DNA from 2 places in the Ancylobacter sp. 3268 genome. Region 2 is predicted to be linked to the other one. Evidence: predicted binding sites of a transcription regulator. Region 2 holds the regulator's gene; the other holds the start of a gene.
What was found. Region 2 encodes LexA, which represses DNA repair genes until DNA is damaged. Its sites were predicted from a motif close to TGTTCNNNNTGTGTTCNG; they were not measured.

Region 1 (7,773 bases), on a different contig from region 2:
GTGGCCGGCTTCAAGCCCGGCGACAAGGTGTGCGCGCTGGTCTCCGGCGGCGGCTATGCCGAATATTGCCTCGCCGATGCCGGCGCGGCGCTGCCGGTCCCTGCCGGCCTGTCGATGATCGAGGCGGCGGCGCTGCCCGAGACCTTCTTCACCGTCTGGACCAATGTGTTCGATCTTGCCGGGCTGAAGGCGGGGGAGAATTTCCTCGTGCATGGCGGCACCTCGGGCATCGGCACCACGGCGATCCAGCTCGCCAAGGCGTTCGGCGCCACCGTATTCGCCACCGCCGGCAGCGGCGAGAAATGCGATGTCTGCCGCCGGCTCGGCGCCGATGTCGCCATCGACTACAAGAGCGCCGACTTCGTGTCGGTGATCAAGGAAACCACCGGCGGGCGCGGCGTCGACGTCATCCTCGACATGGTCGGCGGCTCCTACATCGCCCGCAATTACGAGGCGGCGGCGCCGCGCGCGCGCATCGTGCAGATCGCCTTCATGGAAGGCTCCAAGGTGCAGATCGACTTCATGCGGCTGATGCTGAAGCGGCTGTCGCATATGGGCTCGACGCTGCGCTCGCGTCCCAATGCCGAGAAGGCCTCCATCGCCGCCTCGCTGCGCGAGAAGGTGTGGCCGCTGATCGAGGCCGGCAAGGTGAAGCCGGTGCTGGACCAGGTCTTCCCGCTGGCGCAGGCCAGCGCCGCCCATGCCCGCATGGAGACCAGCCTGCACATCGGCAAGATCATGCTGGAGGTGTGAGGGGGCGGGCTGTTCCGGCGCGCTTTCCGAGTGCGTCATGTCCCGCCGATGCGTCCGGCTCCCTCTCCCCGAGGGGGAGAGGGCTGGGGTGGGGGCTCTACGGTTCCCCAGCAGCGTCATCCCTTACCGACCCGCTGCGCGGGCCACCTCTCCCCACCGGGGAGAGGCATGATAGAGAAAGCGCGCCGCCGCACCTGCCGCTTTCTCAGCCCTGTTTCCCGGAGCAGGGGAGGCGAAGCCGGGCGCCGATCCTGCCCCTCCAGGGACTTTTCGGCAAAATCCCCGCCTCTCGCACCCCTGTCCCCCACCCATCCCCGGATAACCTCATCATCCCTCTTTAAATCCGGCTCTCGCCGTCCTAGATTTGTCATGCGGGGCTGCGAGGTTCGTCAGGAGAACATTATCCCCGGGGCCTTATCGATCTCAAAGGGAGCTGTCCCTGATCGGACCCCTGGGTCCGGACACACGGCGCCCACCTACGCTGTAGGTTCCCGGGATCGATTTCCAACGGCCATCGCGGCTCCGCGCTGATCATCATGACCGTACCCTCGCCACATCTCGACAAGCCGTCCCTGCGTGCTGCGGCGCTTGCCCGCCGGGCGGGGCTGGATTCGCTCGGCCGTGCCGCGGCGTCGGCCCGTGCCGCCGCGCATGCGCTCGGCTGGCTCGGTCCGGTCGAGGGCGAGGTGGTGGCGCTGTTCGCGTCCATCGGCAGCGAAATCGATACCGCGCCGCTCGCGGCCGGCCTGCGCGCCGGCGGGGCGCGGCTGGCCCTGCCGGTGGTCGTCGATCCGAAGGCGCCGCTGGTGTTCCGGCTGTGGAGCGCCGAGGAGCCGCTCGTCGAGGTGCCCGGCCCCGGCCGGCTGGTCATCCCGGTGCCGCCGGAAACGGCGCTGGTGGTGGTGCCGGACGTGCTGGTGGTGCCGCTCGCCGCCTTCGACCCAAGCGGCCATCGGCTCGGCTATGGCGGCGGCTATTACGACCGCACGCTCGCGGCATTGCGGCGGGCGAAGCGGGTCGAGGCGCTGGGCTACGCCTTCGCCGTGCAGGAGCTTCCCTGCCTTCCCGCCGAGCCGCATGATGAGCGCCTGGACGCCGTCGTCACCGACGCCGGCATCATCACGGTGGCGGCGGAGGATTAAGGGTTGCGCATTCTCTTTCTGGGCGACGTGGTCGGCCGCGTCGGGCGACAGGTCGTGCTCGACGAACTGCCCGGCCTGCGCGCGCAATGGGCGCTCGACTGCGTGGTGGTGAACGGCGAGAACGCCGCCGGCGGCTTCGGCATCACCGAGGCGATCTATGAGGAGTTCCTCGCCGCCGGGGCGGATGCCGTCACCCTCGGCAACCACGCCTTCGACCAGCGCGAGGCCCTGGTGTTCATCGAGCGCGCGCCGCGTCTGGTGCGGCCGACCAATTATCCCGCCGGCACGCCGGGGCGCGGCGCGGCGCTGGTGGAGACCCAGTCGGGAGCGCGCGTGCTGGTGGTCAATGTCATGGGCCGCACCTTCATGGACCCGATGGACGATCCCTTCGCCGCCATCGACCGCGAGCTCGACGCCGCGCCGCTCGGCCTGGTCTGCGACGCGGCGATCGTCGATTTCCATGCCGAGACCACCAGCGAGAAGCAGGCCTTCGGCCACTGGTGCGACGGCCGCGCCAGCCTGGTCATCGGCACCCATACCCATGTGCCGACCGCCGATCACCGCGTCCTGCCCGGCGGCACCGCCTATATGACCGATGTCGGCATGTGCGGCGCCTATGACGGGGTGATCGGCATGGACAAGGAGGAGCCGCTGCGCCGCTTCACCCGCAAGATCGGCTCCTCGCGCTTCGAGCCGGCGACCGGGCCGGGCACGCTGTCCGGCCTCGCGGTGGAGACCGATGCCAATGGGCGGGCGCTGAAGGTGGCGCCGGTGCGCCTCGGTGGCCTGCTGGAGCCGGTGGCACCGTCCTTCTGGTAGCCCCGGCGGGACGATGCGGACCCGCTTTACGGGTGGCCATGCTCTCGCCTATAAGCCGGCCACACGATTTCTCCTGGAATTTCTGACGCAGGGCCGCTCCAACTGGCCCGCGAAGTGGAGGCGGCCATGGCCGGGCATTCGCAGTTCAAGAACATCATGCACCGCAAGGGCAAGCAGGACGCGGTGCGCTCCAAGCTGTTCTCCAAGCTGGCGCGCGAAATCACCGTCTCCGCCAAGCTCGGCCTGCCGGACCCTGCCATGAACCCGCGCCTGCGCGCCGCCATCCTCGCGGCCCGCGCCGAGAACATGCCCAAGGACAATATCGACCGCGCCATCAAGAAGGCGGCCGGCGGCGACGCCGAGAACTATGACGAGATCCGCTACGAGGGCTACGGCCCCGGCGGCGTCGCCGTCATCGTCGAGGCGCTGACCGACAATCGCAACCGCACCGCCTCGGAAGTGCGCTCCTATTTCACCAAGTCGGGCGGCTCGCTGGCCGAGACCGGCGCGGTGTCCTTCATGTTCGACCGCATCGGCGTGGTCGAGTTCGACGCCGCCAAGGCCTCCGAGGACGCGATGATGGAAGCCGCCATCGAGGCGGGGGCCGACGACGTCGTCTCGTCCGAGGACGGCCACGAGGTGGTGTGCTCGATGGAGAACCTGCACGAGGTGGCGGCGGCGCTGGAAGCCAAGTTCGGCGAGCCCCGCAAGTCCGGCCTGGTCTGGCGCCCGCAGAACACGGTGGCGGTGGACGATGAAGTGGCGGAGAAGCTGATCCGTCTCGTCGACAGCCTCAACGATAATGACGACGTGCAGAACGTCTACGCCAATTTCGAGGTCTCCGAGGCGATGATGGCCAAGATGAGCGCCTGAGCGCTGATCTTTATGAAGGTCATGTGAGCTTTCCCTCTCCACAATGGGGAGAGGTGGCCCGCGAAGCGGGTAGGTGAGGGGCTCTGGCGATTGGGAAGCGTCGAAGACCCCTTATCCCACCCCCTCTCCCCGACGGGGCGAGGGAGCTGGCCGCGCTCCCTATGGCCGCAGCAGCGGGTCGAGCAGCGGCACGCTGGCGACCGCCGCCAGCGTGATGATGGCATAGGCGATCAGCCGGAACTGGCGGTCGCTTGCCCGTCTGAAGCCGCGGGCGCCGGCGACCAGCCCCAGCGCATAGGTCGGACCGAGTATCAGCGACAGTTTCAGCACCTCGGCATCGACCAGCCCGCGGCCGAGATAGGCGGTGCCGGAGGCCAGCGTCACCAGCGCGAAAAAGGCGAACAGGTTCGCCCGCACCGTCGCGGCGTTTTGGCCGGTGCTGAGCCAGTAGACCACCACCGGCGGGCCGGAGAGCTGCGCGGCTCCGCCCAGCAGGCCGGCCACGGCGCCGATGCCCAGCTTTGCCGCCAGCGAGCGCGGCGCCTTGAGCCCCTGTCCCAGGATCAGCAGCATCAGCAGCGCCATTGCCAGCGCGGCGATCGCCCAGCGCAGCGCCACCGGGTCGACCCGTTCCAGCACCAGCACGCCCAACGGCACCGCGAGCACCGCACCGACGGCGAGCGGCGCCACCTGCCGCCAGATGCAGGCGCGCATCGCCCGCAGCACCATCGGCAGCGTCAGCAGGGTATCGATGATCAGGAGGGTAGGCGCCGCCAGCTTCGGCCCGAACACCGCGCCGACCAGCGGCATGAAGATCAGCGCGCCGCCGAAGCCGGAAAAGCCGCGTGTGGCGCCGGCGAGGAGGGCGGTGGCGATGGCCCAGACGAGGGCCGCGTCGAAGGACATGAACGCACCTGCGCCGAAGGGCGGCGCGGCGGGCGCCGCCGGCCGCATGCGAAACGGCGCCCACGGCGCCCTCCGCGTTTGCTAGCGTCGGGGCGAGGGTGGGTCAATCGCTGTTTTTTATGGGTTCGCACGTTCCATCACTTTTGATGAATGAGCATATCGGCAAAACTCATTTGCCGGCCGGCCCTGCTCACCCCAGATTGGTAACGACACATGGCGCGCCGGGTGAGATGAGCCGCGCGCCTAACCGGGACTTCTCATGCGCGTTTCCCCACCCTGCGCCCCGGCGGAGGCCGTTGCCGCCGCCCGCGCCGCTTCCGAGCGCAGCGACCGGCTGGTCGGTGCTGCTCTCGCCTTGTTCGCGGTCGCCATCTGGGGCGGCTGGATCGTCTCCACCCGTCATGCGGTGGTCGGCCATCTTACGCCCTCGGCGGTCGGCTGGCTGCGTTTCGTGGTGCCGGCGCTGGTGCTGGCGCCGTGGTGGCTGAAGATCGGCCTGTGGCCGCGCGGCCGGGCGGTGCCGTTCCTGTTCTGCTTCATGGGGTCGGGCGCGATCTTCTTCCTGGTGGTCGCCAATGCGATGCGCTTCGTGCCGGCCGCCGATGTCGGGCCGCTGCTGCCCGGCACCATGCCGCTGATCGTGGCGGTGATCTCGGTGCTGGCGCTCAAGGAGCGGCTGGGCTGGGTGCGTGCCGCCGGCTTCGTCTGCATCGCGCTCGGCGTCGTCACGCTGGGCGGGCGCGGGCTGCTCAATTCGGCGGATGGCGCCTGGCGCGGCCATCTGCTGCTGCTCACCGGCGCCGCCCTGTGGGCCGGCTATACCCTGGCCTTCCGCCGCACCGGCTTGGACGCCAAGGAACTGGTGGGGCTGATCGGCGTGTGGTCGGCGATCATCCTCACCCCGGTCGGCCTGCCGGGCGTGTTCGCGGCGCTGCGCGAAGGCTATGGCGCCGAGGTGCTGCAATTGCTGCTGGTGCAGGGTATCGGCTCCGGTGTGGTGGCGCTGGTCGCCTTCGGCATGGCGATCGAGAAGCTCGGCTCCTCGCGGGCGGCGGCCTTCACCGGTCTGGTGCCGGCATTGGCGGCGGGGCTCGCCGTGCCGCTGCTCGACGAGCATCCGGACATGGCGGCGATCATCGGCATTGTCGCCACCGGCCTCGGCGTGGTGCTGGCCAGCGGGGCATTGGTGCCGGCGCGGCGCGGCTGAGATACCTTCGCGCCATGGCCGGGCGTGCTTCGGCCATGGCGTTGTTTGCTGCAAGAGGGGCGGCCGCTTCGGAGAATCGTCCGGCCCGCTATTGTCTGATCACGTGCCAGCAGGACGGCACTGAGGACAAGGCCGCCAAGGCAGGTGAAAGCGGTGTTCGTGTCGCGGCTTCGGGCGTCGGGGTTGGTGCCGCCCCTTAATCCCGCGTTAACCATGCGCCTCGCCTGGGACGACATCACGAGCTTTCCGGCAGCCCGGACTCTGGCCGTTCGTCGTTTGTTCGGCTACTCCCTAAGGCATGGCTTCCGCTCCGATTCGCATTCTCGGCCTCGATCCCGGCCTCCGTCGCACCGGCTGGGGGATGATCGAGGCTGCCGGCACGCGGCTGTCCTTCATCGCCTGCGGCACGGTGCTGCCGCCGGAGGAGGGCACGCTGGCCGAGCGCCTCGCGGTCCTGCATCGCGAGCTCTGCGGCATCATCGCCGCCTTCGCGCCCGACGAGGCGGCGGTGGAAGAGACTTTCGTGAACGTGAATCCGGCCTCGACGCTGAAGCTTGGGCAGGCGCGCGGGGTGGTGCTGCTCACGCCGGCCCTCGCCGGGGTACCGGTGGCGGAATATGCGGCGCTGCTGGTCAAGAAGACGGTGGTCGGCGCCGGGCGGGCGGAGAAGGCGCAGATCCGCATGATGATGAAGGTGCTGCTGCCGCAGGCGGACTTCGAGACCGACGACGCCGCGGACGCGCTTGCGGTCGCCGTCACCCATGCCCAGCATAGGGGCGCGGCGGCATTGCGCGCGCGGTTCGAGGCCAAGGTGGCGGCACGATGACGGGGACGCCATGATCGGCAAGCTCAAAGGTCTCGTCGACAGCACCGGCGAGGACCATGTCCTCCTCGACGTGCAGGGCGTCGGCTATCTCGTCCATTGCTCCGGGCGCACGCTGCAGGCGTTGCCCTCGCCGGGCGAGGCGGCGACGCTGTTCATCGAAACCTTCGTGCGCGAGGACATGATCCGGCTCTACGGCTTCACGTCGCCGGCGGAGAAGGCATGGTTCCTGCTGCTGCAGAACGTTCAAGGGGTAGGCGCCAAGGTGGCGCTCAACGTGCTCTCCGTGCTGTCGCCCTCCGAACTCGCCAATGCGGTGGCGCTCGGCGACAAGGCGATGGTGGCGCGGGCGAACGGGGTGGGCCCGAAGGTCGCCGCCCGCATCGTCGCCGAGCTGAAGGACAAGGCGCCGGGGTTCGCCGATGTCGATCCGGCAGCCGTCAGCCTTGCCGGCCAGCTCGAGGCCCGCTCCGCCCCCGCCCCGATGGCGGACGCCGTCTCGGCACTGGTCAATCTCGGCTATGCGCAGGTCCAGGCCAGCGCCGCGGTGGCGGCGGCGGTCCGCGAGGCGGGAGAGGAAGCCGATACCGCCAAGCTCATCCGGCTCGGATTGAAGGAACTGGCCCGATGAGGCGGGATTTCTGCACTCACTGCGCGTCCAGCACGGCAGATCGGCCGCATCGTACATCTCACTGCACTGAGGCAGGGCGGGGCGGCCGATGAGCGCGAAGAGGCTGATCGCCCCCGACAAGCGCGAGGAAGACCTGGCGGAGGCCACCCTGCGCCCGCAAATGCTGGCGGAGTTCGTCGGTCAGGAGCAGGCCCGCGCCAATCTCGATATCTTCATCAAGGCGGCGAAGGCGCGGGGCGAGGCGCTCGACCACGTCTTGTTTGTCGGACCGCCTGGGTTGGGAAAAACCACGCTCGCTCAAATAGTTGCGCGCGAGTTGGGTGTCGGCTTCCGCTCCACCTCCGGTCCGGTGATCGCGAAAGCCGGCGATCTTGCCGCCCTGCTGACCAATCTCGAGGAGCGGGATGTCCTGTTCATTGACGAGATTCATCGCCTTAATCCGGCGGTGGAGGAAATCCTCTACCCGGCGATGGAAGATTACGAGCTCGATCTGATCATCGGTGAAGGACCTGCCGCGCGATCGGTAAAGATATCGCTATCCAAGTTTACTCTGGTCGGCGCCACCACCCGCTCCGGTCTGCTTACAACGCCGTTGCGTGATCGTTTCGGAATCCCGATT
Region 2 (7,773 bases):
TTTCGCCGCCTATCGCGAGGCCAACGAGCAGTTCCACACCTCGATCTATGCCGGCGGCCACAACGACTATCTGGTGGAGCTGACGCTGGCGACGCGGCAGCGGCTCTCGCCGTTCCGCCGCGCCCAGTTCCGGGCGCTGGGACGTCTCGCGCTATCGCATCAGGAGCATGACCGCGTCGTCACCGCGATCCTGCGCGGCGACCGCGACGGCGCGGCCGCGGCGATGCGCGACCATATCTCCATCGTTCACGACGCATATGAGAAATACGCGCAACTGATCTGATAATACTGGGCTTTCTACTCCGCCGCCGGAATGCCGGCCGCCTGCCGCTGCCGCTGCTCCTCGGCGAGGAAGTCTCGCCAGCCGCCGAAGCCGGTGATGTCGCGCGCATCGCGCGCCGCCACCGCCTCCAGCGCGAAGCCCTTCACCCGGCTGCCGTCCTCAAGGAGGATGGTGGCGATGCCGAGCGGCGCCGGGATGGCGTCGACGAAGCGGGCGAAGGCCTCGGCCGGCAGCGCCCAGATCTCGCATTCGATCGACGCGCCGGTGCCGGCCTCGACGCGCAGCAGGCCGGGCCGGCGCACCCGTCCCTCGGGGAGCGCGTAGAACCGGTAGTCCTCGCTGGTGCGGGCGCGGCGCATGAACACGCCGCCCGCTTCCAGCAATTCGCCATTGAGCGGCAGGCCGGAAAGATGCGCGCCGAACAGCGCGATCTCGTGATAGCCGGCGCCGGCGCGCGGGGCGGCGGGCGGCAAGGGCGGCAGCTTCTCGCCGGTGGCGCCCATGGGCAGATCGGTCGAGGCATGGAAGGCGGAGGCCAGCGCGGCGAGGTGCGCATCCCGCCCGGCGCCCGCCAGCAGGGTGACGCCGACCGGCGCCCCGTCCGGCCGCAGGCCCGAGGGCACGGCGATGCCGCACATGTCGAGCAGATTGACGAAATTGGTGTAGACGCCGAGATGCGTATTGAGCCGCACCGGATCGGCCAGCATCTCCTCCACCGTGTAGACCGTCGGCATGGTCGGCACCATCAGCGCATCACAGCCGGCGAGGCTGACGCGGGTGCGCGCCGCAAGTTCGACGCGGCGGTAATGGCCGCGGAAGGTCTCGACCGCGGTGCGCCGGCGTCCCTCCTCGATGATGGTCCGGACCACCTCGTTGAACGCTTCCGGCTTCGCCTCGAGAAACGGACCGACCGCGGCATAGCGCTCGGCGACCCACGGCCCCTCATAGAGCAGCTTGGCGGTCTCGTGGAACGGCTCCATGGCGATCTCGACGAGGCGGGCGCCGAGCGAGGTCATGCGGGCGATGGCCTGGGCGAAGGCCGCCTCGGCCTGGCGATCGCCGAAGAACACCCGGTCCTCCGGCCGCGGCACGGCGATGCGCGGCGCCACCGGGAAGGCGCCCGGCGTGCCGAGCGGCAGCGGCCGCGAGAACGGATCGGCCTCGTCCGGCCCGGCCATGACCCGGAGCGCGGCGAAGGCGTCGTCGACGGTGAGGCCGAACACCGAAATGCAGTCGAGCGTGCGGCAGGCCGGCACCAGACCGCTCGTCGAGACCAGGCCGAGGCTCGGCTTGATGCCGACAATGTTGTTCAGCCCGGCGGGGATGCGCCCCGAACCGGCGGTATCGGTACCGAGCGCGAAGGCCACCAGCCCCGCCGCCACCGCCACGCCCGAGCCCGAGCTCGAGCCGCCCGGCACCAGATCGGCGCGCACGGCATTGCGCGGCGTGCCATAGGGCGAACGGGTGCCGTTCAAGCCGGTGGCGAACTGATCGAGATTGGTCTTGCCGATGACGATGGCGCCGGCCCGCCGCAGGCGCGCGACGGCGGTGGCATCGCGCGCGGCGACATAGGCGAAATCCGGACAGGCGCAGCTGGTTGGCAGCCCGGCGACGTCGATATTGTCCTTCACCGCGAACGGCACGCCATAGAGCGGCAGGCTCGACGGATCACGCCCCTCCAGCGCCGCCACCTGCTCGGCGAGCGCCTCGCGCCCGAACAGCGCGGTGAAGATCGACGGATCGGCATGCCGTTCGATCCGCTCCAGGCAGGCGGCGACGGTGCGCGATGGAGTCGAGCGGCCGGAGCGGTGCGCATGGAGAATGTCGGCGATCGTGGCAGGCAATGCGGATCTCCCAATCAAGCAAGAAGCCAAATCTGCGTATCACTTAGGCAATGACCGTGACATTGCATACATTAGCGGGAGCCCATCATCGCGTCGACCGCTTAGGGCTTTATTTACCGATTGTGGAACACAAAAAGAACGGATAGTGTTTGTTCGTGATTTGTTTCATTTTGGCTGCCCGCCGGGGATGGACCTGCGCTGATGCTCACCCGCAAGCAACACGAACTGCTCCGCTTCATCAATGAACGCCTGAAGGAGAGCGGCGTACCGCCCTCTTTCGAGGAGATGAAGGAAGCGCTCGACCTCCGGTCCAAATCCGGCATCCACCGGCTGATCACCGCGTTGGAGGAGCGCGGCTTCATCCGCCGGCTGCCAAATCGCGCGCGGGCGCTGGAAGTGATCCGCCTGCCCGAGACGGTGCAGGCGATGCCGAAGCCGGCGGCTTCCGCCCAGCCCCGCAACTTCGCACCGAGCGTGATCGAGGGCAGCCTCGGCCGCTCCCGCCCTGCCGCGCCGCCGCCGGGCGACGACGAGGCGATGCGGCCGATCCCGGTACCGGTCATGGGCCGCATCGCCGCCGGCTCGCCGATCTCCGCCATACAGTCGCCGAGCCAGACCATTTCCATGCCGGCGGAGATGCTCGGCGGCGGCGAGCATTTCGCGCTGGAGGTGCGCGGCGATTCGATGATCGAGGCCGGCATTCTCGATGGCGACCTGGCGCTGATCCGCCGCGGCGACACCGCCGAGACCGGTTCGATCGTGGTGGCGCTGATCGATGACGAGGAGGCGACGCTGAAGCGGCTGCGCCGCAAGGGAGCCTCCATCGCCCTGGAAGCGGCCAACCCGGCCTATGAAACCCGCATTTTCGGGCCGGACCGCGTGCGCATCCAGGGGCGGCTGGTCGGCTTGTTCCGCCGCTACTGAGCCTCACCGCCGGCGGACCAGCGTTTTGACGGGGCGAAGCTGCGCCGTGCCGGCGGCGGCGCAATGCTTCCGACACATCGATGGTCCTGAATCCCGGCGCGGGGACCGGGTGGCCGGTGACACCCCTGCGGATTTCGCGCTTGAGCGCTTTCGGTGAACCCGGTTCACCGGGAAGGCTCCTGCTCTTTGTTTCGGCGCCGTTCTTTTCGCAGAATCACGGCGCAGTCTTGCGGAAATAGCTCGAGGATCCCGGGAGCCAGGGGCGCGCGCCATCCGGCGGGCGGGCATCGATGCGGCGCCAGCCGCCGTCCGGCTCGAGCAGGAAAGCGGTCCCGGCCCCCTCGCCCGCCCGGTCGAGTTGCACCACCTCGGCGGCGCAATCCGCCGGCGCCGTAAAGCGTGTCAGCACCAGCGCGGCGCGGCGGCAGTCATCCGCCAGCGCGGCGCGGTCGAGCGGATAGGCGACGAGCCGCCCGTCGCGTGCCGGCAGGACGCAGCCAAGTGCATCGCATCGGCCGGTCGGCGCTCCCGGCGCCGCCGATCTTGCCGGCGACTGCGCCGCATCTACCGCCGGGGCGGCGTGCCCCGGCGATGAGGCGGGCGCCGCTCCCGCCCCCTTGCCGCGCAACCCTTCGGCCGAGAGCCACTGCTCGGCGGAAAACCGCTCGGCAAGGCCCTTGCGGCGATCGCCCATCAGCGCGAGCTGCCCGTCCGGCCCGCGCACGGCCACGGTCCGCGCCTGCGCGTCGATCAACACGTCGGGAGGGCGGGCGGCGGCGAGCGGCCAGATGGCCGCCGCCGCAAAGACCACCGCCACCAAAGCGAGCCGGGTGCGCAGCAGGCAGGCGGCGAGAAAGGCGAAGGTGATCAGCGCCAGGCTGGCGAGCGGCATGGCCCGCACGCCGCCATCGGCGCCGGGCAGCGCCGCCACGTCGCGGGCGATGGCGTTCATGGCATCGATGCCCCAGCCCATCACCCGGAACGCCGGCGCCTCCCAGCCGAAGGGCATGGCGAGCGTGCCCATCAGCCCGGCCGGCATGATGACGAAGCTGACCAGCGGCGTCGCCGCAAGATTGGCGACAAGGCTGAGGGGCGCCAGGCGCTGGAAGTGATAGGCGGCATAGGGCGCGGTGGCGAGGCCCGCCGCCAGCGAGGTGAGCGCCAGCGCCGCCAGCCAGCGCGCCGGGCCGGATGCATACCACGGCACCCGGCCGGCGCCGGCGGCGATAAGGCGACGGCCGCCGCGCTCATAGGCAACGACGAGTGCCAGCGTAGCGGCGAAGGACATCTGCGCGCCGGGATCGAGGATCGCCCAGGGCGCGAGCGTCAGCACGATCAGCGCCGCCAGCGCCAGTGTGTGCAGGGTGAGCGCCGGCCGTCCGAGCATCACGCCGCACAGCACCAGCAGCGTCATCACATAGGAGCGCTGCGTCGCCACCTCGGCGCCTGACAGCAGCAGATAGTAGGTGGCGGCGGCCAGCGCCGGAACCGCCGCCCAGGCCTTGATCGGCCGGCGCAGCGCCAGCCCCGGCCACAATGCCAGCAAGGCGCGGGCGAGGAAGAACACCGTCGTCGCCACCAGCGCCATATGCAGGCCGGAGATCGAAAGAATGTGCGACAGGCCGGAAATGCGCATCGCCTCCTCCAGCGGCTCGGGCACCTGGCCGCGAATGCCGGTGACCAGCGCCACCGCCACCCCGCCCGCCTCTCCCGGCAGCACCGCGCGAATGCGCGCCGCGATCGCCTGCCGGCTCGCCTCCAGCCAAGTGGCAAAGGCAAGCCGCAGATCCGGCGCGGCCGGTGCCGGCGTCTCCCGCCATTTGCCGACCGCATAGCCGGTGGCGCCGATGCCCTCGAACCAGACGGCGCGGCCGAAATCGAACCCACCGGGATAGGCCGGCCCGGGCGGCGCGGCGAGATCGGCCCGCACGCTCACATGCGCCCCGACCGGCGGCGGGCTGGAGGAGGCCAGCGCGATGCGCACCCGCTGCGGCGCCACCTCGGGCGGGCGGTCGAAGCCGGTCACCTTCAGCACGATGCGGCTGCCGCGCGGCCGCAGTTCGGCCTGCTCGACGCTTCCGCTCACCGCGACGCCGGCGAGTGGCGCCGCCAGCACCGGATGGGCGATGCGCTGCACCTGCAGGCTGGCGACGCCGAAGCCGGCGGCGAGCGTCGCCGCCAGCGCCAGCGCATAGAAAGCGAAGGGCCGCGCCCGCGCCGCCAAAGCGAGCCCCAGAAAGACGGCGAACGCCACCGGCCCGGCATAGGGCGAAGGTTCGGTCGCGGCGCCGAGATAGAGCGCGATGCCGATGGCGAAGCCGACGGGGACGAACAGCGAGGCGCGCCGGTCCTCGACCTCCTGCGCCAGCATCGCCCCCAAAGCGGCGGCGAGCCGGGCCGGCAGCGGATAGGGGTTGCGGCCCGCGCGGGAGAACGAGGCGTCGGCGAAAGGCGTGCGGCCGGAGACGGCGTCGCGCGGCACGGCCGCGGCCGTCGCCGGCGAGGCGATCGCCCGCGCCCCGGCGTCCGCGCGCGACTTTGCGTCCGCTCCGCCCCTGCCCGCCATGCCCCCGCATTTCCCCCGCGCCGGCGGCCGGCGGCCGCACGGCGGCTTTTCCCCGCTCGCGCTCCTATGGTACACGCACGCATCCCGACCGCTACCGCCCCGCGCAAAACGCCCGGCGACGACACGGAAAGCCGATGTCCGACACCGTCATTACCCGCTTCGCCCCCTCCCCGACCGGCTTCCTGCACATTGGCGGCGCCCGCACCGCGCTGTTCAACTGGCTGTATGCGCATGCCAAGGGCGGCAAGATGCTGCTGCGCATCGAGGACACCGACCGCCAGCGCTCCACGCCGGAGGCCATCGAGGCGATCATCGACGGGCTCACCTGGCTCGGCATCGACTGGTCGGGCGACACCATCTACCAGTTCGCCCGCGCCGAACGGCACCGCGAGGCGGTGCAGCAGATGCTCGATGCCGGCCACGCCTATCCCTGCTACGCCACCGCGGCGGAGCTGGAGGAGATGCGCGAGACCGCCCGCAAGGAAGGCCGCGCGCCGCGCTATGACGGGCGCTGGCGCGACCGCGACCCCGCCGAGGCGCCCGCCGGCGCCAAGCCGGCGATCCGCCTGAAGGCGCCGACCGAGGGCGAGACGGTGATTGACGACCTGGTGCAGGGCCGCGTGGTGTTCCAGAACAAGGAGCTGGACGACCTCGTGCTGCTGCGCTCGGACGGCACGCCGACCTATATGCTCTCCGTGGTGGTGGACGACCACGACATGGGCGTCACCCACATCATCCGCGGCGACGATCATCTCACCAATGCCGCCCGCCAGACGCAGATCTACCGCGCGCTCGGCTGGGGCGTGCCGACCATGGCGCATATCCCTTTGATCCACGGCTCGGACGGCGCCAAGCTTTCCAAGCGCCATGGCGCGCTCGGCGTCGACGCCTATCGTGCCATGGGCTACCTGCCGGCCGCGCTGCGCAATTATCTGGTGCGCCTCGGCTGGAGCCACGGCGACCAGGAGATCTTCTCCACCGAGGAGATGATCTCCCATTTCGATCTCGACCGCGTCGGCCGCTCGCCGGCCCGGTTCGACTTCGCCAAGCTGGAGAACATCAACGGCCACTATATGCGGGCGACGCCGGACGCCGAGCTGCTGGCCGCCATCGACCAGCTGCTGCCGCATCTGCCCAACGGCGCCGCGATCGCCGACGCGCTCACCCCCGAGCGCCGCCGACAGCTGCTCGCCGCCATGCCCGGCCTGAAGGAGCGCGCCAAGACGCTGGTCGAGCTGATCGACAGCGCCGGCTACATCGTCAAGCAGCGTCCGCTCGACATGGAGGACAAGGCCAAGGCGCTGCTGACCGACGACGCCCGCGCCCTGCTGGCGAGCGCCCATGAGGCGCTGGCGGCGACGCCGGACTGGACCGCCGCCGGCACCGAGGCGGCGGTGCGCACCGTCGCCGAGGCCAAGGGCGTCAAGCTCGGCGCCATCGCCCAGCCGCTGCGGGCCGCCATGACCGGACGAACCACCTCTCCCGGCATCTTCGATGTGCTGGCGGTATTGGGACGCGACGAGTCGCTGGCGCGCATCGCCGATCAGGCCACCGTCCCCCGGGCAGCCTGAAGGGCTTACGACGAAGTGTTGATGCAGGTGCGAAATCGATCAAACGCCCTGCCGTTACTGGATTTCGATGTTATCGCACTACCGTGTCCGCTGCGCTTGCGAGCACGGATCGAAACCGTTACGACTTTACGCGTCCAGCCACTGGGGAGCATAGAAGGCCCCTCGGAAACGGCTGCCGCACAACAAGGCGAGAACCCCCGCCGACGCGCTCCGCTTCGTTCGGTCCATTGACTCCAGGGAGACCCCGCATGGACGCCATCAACGGCACTTCCGCGAAAACGGCCACACTGACTATCGGCGACAAGAGCTGGGAACTTCCGATTCTGAACGGCACGATCGGGCCGCAGGTCGTCGATATCGGCAAGCTTTACGGCCAGACCGGGATGTTCACCTACGATCCCGGCTTCACCTCCACGGCGAGCTGCGAGAGCCAGATCACCTATATCGACGGCGACGAGGGCGTGCTGCTCTATCGCGGCTACCCGATCGAGCAACTGGCCGAAGAGGGCGACTTCCTCGAGACCTGCTACCTGCTGCTGTATGGCGAACTACCCACCGCCGCCCAGAAGGCGGATTTCGACTACC

Region 1: ruvC (crossover junction endodeoxyribonuclease RuvC) is a predicted target of LexA. The motif match lies at 5,967-5,984, and genes of this name have one in related genera.

What each region holds. Positions count from the first base shown of each region.
Region 1 covers NZ_JAVDUX010000004.1:263,147-270,919, reverse strand. Annotated here, with positions in the region: gene J2X65_RS07535 (NAD(P)H-quinone oxidoreductase) at 1-753, shown strand, start outside; RNA gene ssrS (6S RNA) at 1,125-1,280, shown strand; gene J2X65_RS07525 (5-formyltetrahydrofolate cyclo-ligase) at 1,290-1,895, shown strand; gene J2X65_RS07520 (TIGR00282 family metallophosphoesterase) at 1,899-2,714, shown strand; gene J2X65_RS07515 (YebC/PmpR family DNA-binding transcriptional regulator) at 2,841-3,587, shown strand; gene J2X65_RS07510 (sulfite exporter TauE/SafE family protein) at 3,747-4,493, opposite strand; gene J2X65_RS07505 (DMT family transporter) at 4,753-5,700, shown strand; gene ruvC (crossover junction endodeoxyribonuclease RuvC) at 5,999-6,526, shown strand; gene ruvA (Holliday junction branch migration protein RuvA) at 6,537-7,154, shown strand; gene ruvB (Holliday junction branch migration DNA helicase RuvB) at 7,243-7,773, shown strand, end outside.
Region 2 covers NZ_JAVDUX010000010.1:43,929-51,701, forward strand. Annotated here, with positions in the region: gene J2X65_RS15000 (GntR family transcriptional regulator) at 1-283, shown strand, start outside; gene atzF (allophanate hydrolase) at 298-2,127, opposite strand; gene lexA (transcriptional repressor LexA) at 2,329-3,051, shown strand; gene J2X65_RS15015 (ComEC/Rec2 family competence protein) at 3,266-5,617, opposite strand; gene gltX (glutamate--tRNA ligase) at 5,752-7,188, shown strand; gene gltA (citrate synthase) at 7,437-7,773, shown strand, end outside.